One region of the Pseudoalteromonas sp. AWH4_217 genome, then DNA from elsewhere that is predicted to be linked to it. Evidence: predicted binding sites of a transcription regulator. Region 1 holds the regulator's gene; the other holds the start of a gene.
The links. The regulator LexA, encoded in region 1, represses DNA repair genes until DNA is damaged. The targets are predictions, from matches to a motif close to TACTGTATNNNNATACAGTA.
Positions count from the first base shown of each region.

Region 2: the regulator LexA is predicted to act here: its motif matches at 1,784-1,803, upstream of ACXAH1_RS07895 (YebG family protein).

Region 1 covers NZ_JBSWYM010000023.1:279-3,589, forward strand. Annotated here, with positions in the region: gene ACXAH1_RS21335 (hypothetical protein) at 1-16, opposite strand, end outside; gene ACXAH1_RS21340 (hypothetical protein) at 270-455, shown strand; gene lexA (transcriptional repressor LexA) at 612-1,220, shown strand; gene coxB (cytochrome c oxidase subunit II) at 1,550-2,662, shown strand; gene ctaD (cytochrome c oxidase subunit I) at 2,659-3,311, shown strand, end outside.
Region 2 covers NZ_JBSWYM010000005.1:238,110-241,420, forward strand. Annotated here, with positions in the region: gene ACXAH1_RS07885 (GAF domain-containing protein) at 1-81, shown strand, start outside; gene ACXAH1_RS07890 (amino acid aminotransferase) at 187-1,380, shown strand; gene ACXAH1_RS07895 (YebG family protein) at 1,456-1,767, opposite strand; gene ACXAH1_RS07900 (ComEA family DNA-binding protein) at 2,152-2,445, shown strand; gene ACXAH1_RS07905 (hypothetical protein) at 2,453-3,311, opposite strand, start outside.

The sequences.
Region 1 (3,311 bases):
TGAATCTCATCGACATTCGTACCTCCTTGTACATCAAAACCCGATTCGAAAGAGTCGGGCTTTTTTGCGTTTTAGCCTAAAGGTTTTTTAGTTGAGAACACCGACATTTCTCCATTCAAACAGGTCTACACTAGCGCACTTGATGCGGGATTTGCTAACAGACCACACCGCCCATACAACAAGTACACTGAAACAAACCTACTCAGCACTGAAAAGCTGGTTTAAATGGATCCCGTATCCAGTGTGGGATGACGACGGAGTTGTTGGAGGTGTGGCAGAGCAGGGTGAGCCTGAAGCCACTGCTGCAAGGCTATTTCGTAGGCATGACAAATACACCGGAGCAAACCTACTCAGCACTGAAAAACCGGTTTAAACAGCTCCCGCATCGGGTGCGGGATGACGGAGGAGTTGTTGTTGCAAACGTTGCTCGTTCAGGGTGGCAGCTGAATCATTGACGGCGCACAATGAACGAAGAATAGGGTTGTATCTAATAGCAAACAGATTTAAATGTGTGACTAAACTTCGTTTTCAGGTTAGAGACGATTAACCGTTGCGAAAAAATGATAACTGTATATACTCACAGTAAATGCACTGTATGGAAAACCAGTTATATGCGACCACTTACAAAACGACAAGAGCAAGTTTTTGAACTTATAAAAGTTTTCATTAAGGATACTGGCATGCCGCCGACTCGAGCAGAGATCGCGGATTCGCTTGGGTTTCGCAGTGCAAATGCTGCAGAAGAGCACTTGAAAGCATTGGCCAAAAAAGGCGTAATCGAAATGGTACCAGGTGCAAGTCGAGGCATTCGCTTAGTTGAGGACGAGCCTGAGCAACTGGGTTTGCCTTTAATCGGTCGAGTTGCCGCAGGCGAGCCGATACTTGCACAAGAACATATTGAAAGTCATTGTTCAGTCGACCCTGCTATGTTTCATCCTGCCGCAGACTACTTATTAAGAGTCAATGGTATGAGTATGAAGAACATTGGAATTATGGATGGAGATCTATTGGCAGTACACCGTACTCAGGTTGTGAATAACGGACAGGTTGTCGTTGCTCGGGTTGAGGAAGATGTAACAGTTAAGCGTTTTGAGAAGTTAGGTAAGAAAGTATACTTACATGCTGAAAATGAAGATTTCTCTCCTATTGAAGTGGATCTGGAACAACAGAACTTCTCTATCGAGGGCCTGGCCGTCGGCGTGATTCGCAGTGATATTTAAATATTTCCTCCCGCCCGGCGCAACGCAAGTCGGGCGAATTTTACGTCTTGTAAACACTTATACTCAGCCATCCTAAGTGCTGCAGCGTATGAGTGAATCCTAACAAACAGCTATTTTTCAAATATTTCCCTCCCATAGAAATCAAAATCAGCGTCAGATAAAAACTTGCTAAACGGTTAAATTTTGACTAGTTGTTAAATGGTCGTGCAGTACTCATGGGATAACCCAAGTGAAATGACAGTCATCCGATAATAAGAACCGTTGCTTCTCACACTTGAAGCAATTGAGGGAGACGTCTAATGAAAATAGCCAAACTCATCACAATTGCGATGTGTTTACTTGTCAGTACGTTCACGTTCGCAAGTGACTACAACATGCGTACCGGTGTTACTGACATTAGCAATCAGGTATATCAATTACACATGACCATATTCTGGATCTGCTGTGTGATTGGGCTGATTGTCTTCTCCGTCATGTTTTGGGCTCTGATCCATCATCGACGCTCTAAAGGTGCCGAACCTGCGCAATTTCACGAAAGCACTAAAGTCGAGATCCTCTGGACTGCTATTCCGTTTTTAATTTTGGTTGCAATGGCGGTGCCTGCAACAAAAACATTAATTGCGATGGAAGATACCGATAAGGCCGACCTAACCATTAAAGTAACTGGCTCACAATGGAAGTGGCACTATGAGTACTTAGGCCATGATGTGGACTTCTATTCTCTTATGTCTACGCCGAGAGCGCAGATTGATAATATGCAGAGCAAAACAGAAAATTATTTGCTTGAGGTTGATAAACCTCTGGTCATTCCTACAGGCAAGAAAGTACGTTTCTTATTGACCTCTGATGATGTAATTCATTCTTGGTGGGTACCTGATTTTGCAGTTAAAAAGGACGCAAACCCGGGGTTTATTAACGAGGCCTGGACTAATGTGAATGAGCCCGGTACCTATCGTGGTCAGTGTGCTGAGTTGTGCGGTAAAGATCATGGGTTCATGCCTGTCGTTGTAGAAGCCAAACCTGAAGCAGAGTTTCAGGAATGGCTTGCCAATGAAAAAGCACAAAGAGCACTTGCTGCTGAGCAAGAGGCTGCCTTACTTGACCAAACGCTTAGTAAAGAAGAGCTTATGGCTACAGGGGAACGTGTTTACATGGCCTATTGTGCGGCGTGTCATCAACCTACAGGGCTCGGTCTGCAAGGTGTGTTTCCTGCATTAAAGGGGAGCGCTATGGTAACCGGGGATTTACAGGCACATATTGAAATTATTATGGAAGGGCGTCCTGGCACAGCAATGCAAGCGTTTGCGAAGCAACTATCGTTAAAAGAAGTTGCGGGAGTTATCACTTTTAAAAGAAATAGCTGGGGGAATGATACCGGGGAAGTCATCCAACCTAGTCAAATACAAGCCTACCTTGACGGCAAACAGGAGGAAGCCAAATGACTTCGAGTACACAGCAGGCTGCTCTTGAGCAAGAGCATGACCATGGTCACCACGGCCCGGCAACCGGAATTAAGCGTTGGCTTTTTACGACTAACCATAAAGATATAGGCTCTTTGTATTTACTCTTTTCTTTACTGATGTTCCTAATCGGCGGCGGTATGGCTATGGTCATTCGGGCTGAATTGTTCCAGCCAGGGTTACAGCTTGTTGATCCACACTTTTTTAATCAAATGACCACAGTGCATGGTTTGATCATGGTGTTTGGTGCTGTTATGCCTGCCTTTACAGGCCTAGCAAACTGGATGGTACCTATGATGATAGGTGCACCCGATATGGCACTGCCACGCATGAATAACTGGAGCTTTTGGATCTTGCCATTTGCTTTTCTTATTCTGCTCGCATCGTTGTTTATGGAAGGCGGCGGCCCTGCATTCGGGTGGACATTCTATGCGCCACTCTCCACGACTTATAGTAACGATAACACCGCATTATTTGTCTTTGCTGTTCATATTATGGGTGTTAGTTCCATCATGGGTGCAATTAATGTCATTGTGACTATAGTCAACATGCGCGCTCCAGGTATGACATGGATGAAGCTACCACTGTTTGTATGGACCTGGCTGATTACTGCTTTCCTGTTGATTGCGGT
Region 2 (3,311 bases), on a different contig from region 1:
GAGCAAGAGTGCTTTGATGAATACAAACTGGCAGTTTTAGTTGCCGCTTGTCTTCGTGCGATTGAGTATCTTCCACGCTAAGCAGGCTCGTCTTCATTACAACTTATGTTAATATGAGCCCAGAGTTAACCCCGTGACAAACGAGCCAGAAAACCTCGTTTACGTTAATTAGGAAAAGAGAGAACCATGTTTTCAGAACTAAAACCACTTCCGACGGATCCAATCCTGGGCCTGATGGCCGCCTATAAAAAAGATACTAACCCGAATAAGATTGACCTAGGGGTTGGGGTGTACAAAGACGAGCAGGGTCATACCCCGGTTCTGAAGGCGGTAAAAAAGGCTGAAGCGTTTCGTCTGGAGAATGAAACAACTAAATCTTACATTGGTTTAGCGGGTAACCTGGATTACTGCGATAAAATGGAAAAGTTGCTACTGGGTAATGATCACCCTGCATTGCTGGCTAATCGTGTCAGAACAGCGCAGGCGCCGGGCGGCACAGGTGCTTTGCGCGTTGCGGCTGAATTTATCAAGCGTTGTAATACCAATGCCACGGTATGGGTGACAACTCCTACCTGGGCAAACCATATTAGCTTGTTTGAGGCAGCCGGCTTACAGGTTAAAGAGTATCCATATTATGATTATGAGAACAAAGGGTTATTGTTCGATGAAATGATAGATGCACTGAAGCAAGTACCGAAAGGTGATGTAGTACTGCTTCATGCGTGTTGTCATAACCCAAGTGGGATGGATTTAAACGCAGAACAATGGAAGACAGTTGCAGAGCTGGCCAAAGACGTGGGCTTTACACCACTGATTGATATCGCCTACCAAGGCTTTGGCAGTGGTCTGGAAGAAGATGCGCAGGGACTACGCCTGTTGGCTGCAACCGTTGACGAGCTGTTAATCTGCTCTTCATGTTCTAAGAATTTTGGTTTATACCGTGAGCGTATTGGGGCTTGTTCATTTATCGCTAAAGATGCTGCGGTTGCGGATGTGTCTAACTCAGTGTTACTGAGTGTTGTGCGTAGTATTTACTCTATGCCGCCGGCACATGGTGCAGACATTGTGAATACCATCCTGGGCAGTGAGGAATTGACTCAGGAATGGCACCAGGAACTGGCTGAAATGCGTGATCGAATTAACGGTCTACGCAGCTTGATCAAAGACAACCTGAATGCAAAAGGCACAGCGCAGGACTTCTCTTTCATTGAGTGCCAAAATGGTATGTTCTCATTCCTTGGTATAGATAAAGCACAAATTGACAGACTACGCGAAGAGTATTCAATTTACATTGTCGGCTCGAGCCGCGTAAACGTTGCAGGTGTAAGCAAAGATAACATCGATTACTTTGCAGATGCCGTTGCGACCGTGCTTAAATAAATTCAACTGAATTTAAAAAGCCAGTATTCTGTGAGAAAACTGGCTTTTTTTGTGACCTAATTAAGTCATTTGGTATCAGGCTTGTTTGATTGCCGTGACCTTATCATCGTCACCTTTTTTACCGGCTGGCTTTTCTTCGTTGTCTTTCTTTGACGGCACTTTAGTGCCTTTTAGAATAGCCATAAAGTCGTCTTTTTGTTTGGCAATTTCAAGTGCCAGCGATTCAACTTGCTGCTCACTAAGCGGAACGTCCACTTTCTCTAACATGCCTTCAAGCGCTTCTGCAACATCCAGCATTTTATCATAAGCATCAGCCTCTTTTTTGCTGGTAAATGTCATACGCTCTACTCCATTTCTTTCTACCACATACTTTACGATAACCGCCATGATCACTCTCCACGAACACTGTTTTTATATACAGTAACTTGTCTCGTTAATAATTACAACTGATAAAGCACTATTATGCATTAGTATGGCCCATCTGTACCTAGGCATCCTTCATTTACATTCTTTAGTTGCTGGCATAAATACCTGAACTCTGAGAATGTGGGCTGCTCAACTTGTACAGCCATATTACGACTAGGCCGCCAGCAAAAAGTTCGTGTTCGTTCAGAGGTTGAGTTGCTATTTTTAGTTCTGTATGAAAAAAAAGCAACTGAAAAACGCAGACATAATTTTGACATAATTGATGATGTTTACTTTATTTTAACTGTGCATATACATTGATGTGAACGCACAAAGAAATGGAATCTAAACTTGAGGGATCTGATTATGAATATCAAAACACTTTTAGCTACATTGGCATTGTCCGCCGCACTTCCGGTTATGGCTCAACCAGAGCAAGCGCCTGCACAGACACAGCAAGTTGCTGATGCTGTGGTAAATGTAAACCGTGCCACCGTTGAGGAGTTGATACGCTTACCTGGTATTGGCCAGAAAAAAGCCGAAGCCATTATTCGCTCACGAGAGGAAGCGGGTGATTTTCAGGATATGGACGCGCTTTTGCGGGTTAACGGGATAGGTGTCAACATGCTTGCCAAGCTAAAAGGAAAGGTCGCATTTTAGCATAGACTCAGTGTTGTTTGTTCATCTCCAGGAGCGGCTCAGGCTGCTCTTTTTTAATGTCGATATTATTTTGTGTCATCTGATAATAACCCAGCGCTTTGGCTATCTGCTGTTCGATTTGCTTCCTGAAATAAGCTCTTTCTGCGTTTGGTAAGTAACGCAGGTGCAGCGCTAAAAAGTCCTCTTGTTGGTACAAATGACTCAGTGCTTCATTGACGGTTTTAAGGAACTGCCTGGACTCTGGGGTGTCTGAACATGCAATGTGGCCGAGTACAAACGGCGGGTTGTTGGCGATTTCCAGGCTATGCACCTGATTGAGTGTCAACTGGCTGGCATAGCGTTGCATCGTGGTTGGATAGGTAAGAATAAAACTGGCTCTGCCTCTTTCGAACATAGTGACAGTGGCTTTGTAACTGTCTCCGCCCGGGCGTCGGATCAATTGTGCTTTGTCTATTTGGCCTAGTTGCACATCAAGATAATCTCCATAAGAGCGTTGAGCTTCCGTCAGTAAAGTGGTTCTCGGGTGAGCTTTTAATAACGCATTGAGCTCGGTCAGCTGCCCTTGAGCATTGAGAAAAGGGGATAATTCAATGTTTAATGGCAAAAAATATAGCCGATGACTGGGATATAGGTGTACCGGTAAGCTGAACAGATATTGTTTTGCTCTGCGTTGCGTTTTGATCCGGTTTAGTGCACAAAAAGGCAAGGTACTTTGCAGTAACTGATCAATACGGGTGCCCGGTGCCAGCAACAGAGGTGGACGGATAAACCCCGGTGTTTTTTGCGCAATGTAGTCAAAAACTAGGTTATTGGAGTCAGTTGATATATCCAGCGCCTGATCTGAAAACACCATCTTGATATCTAAC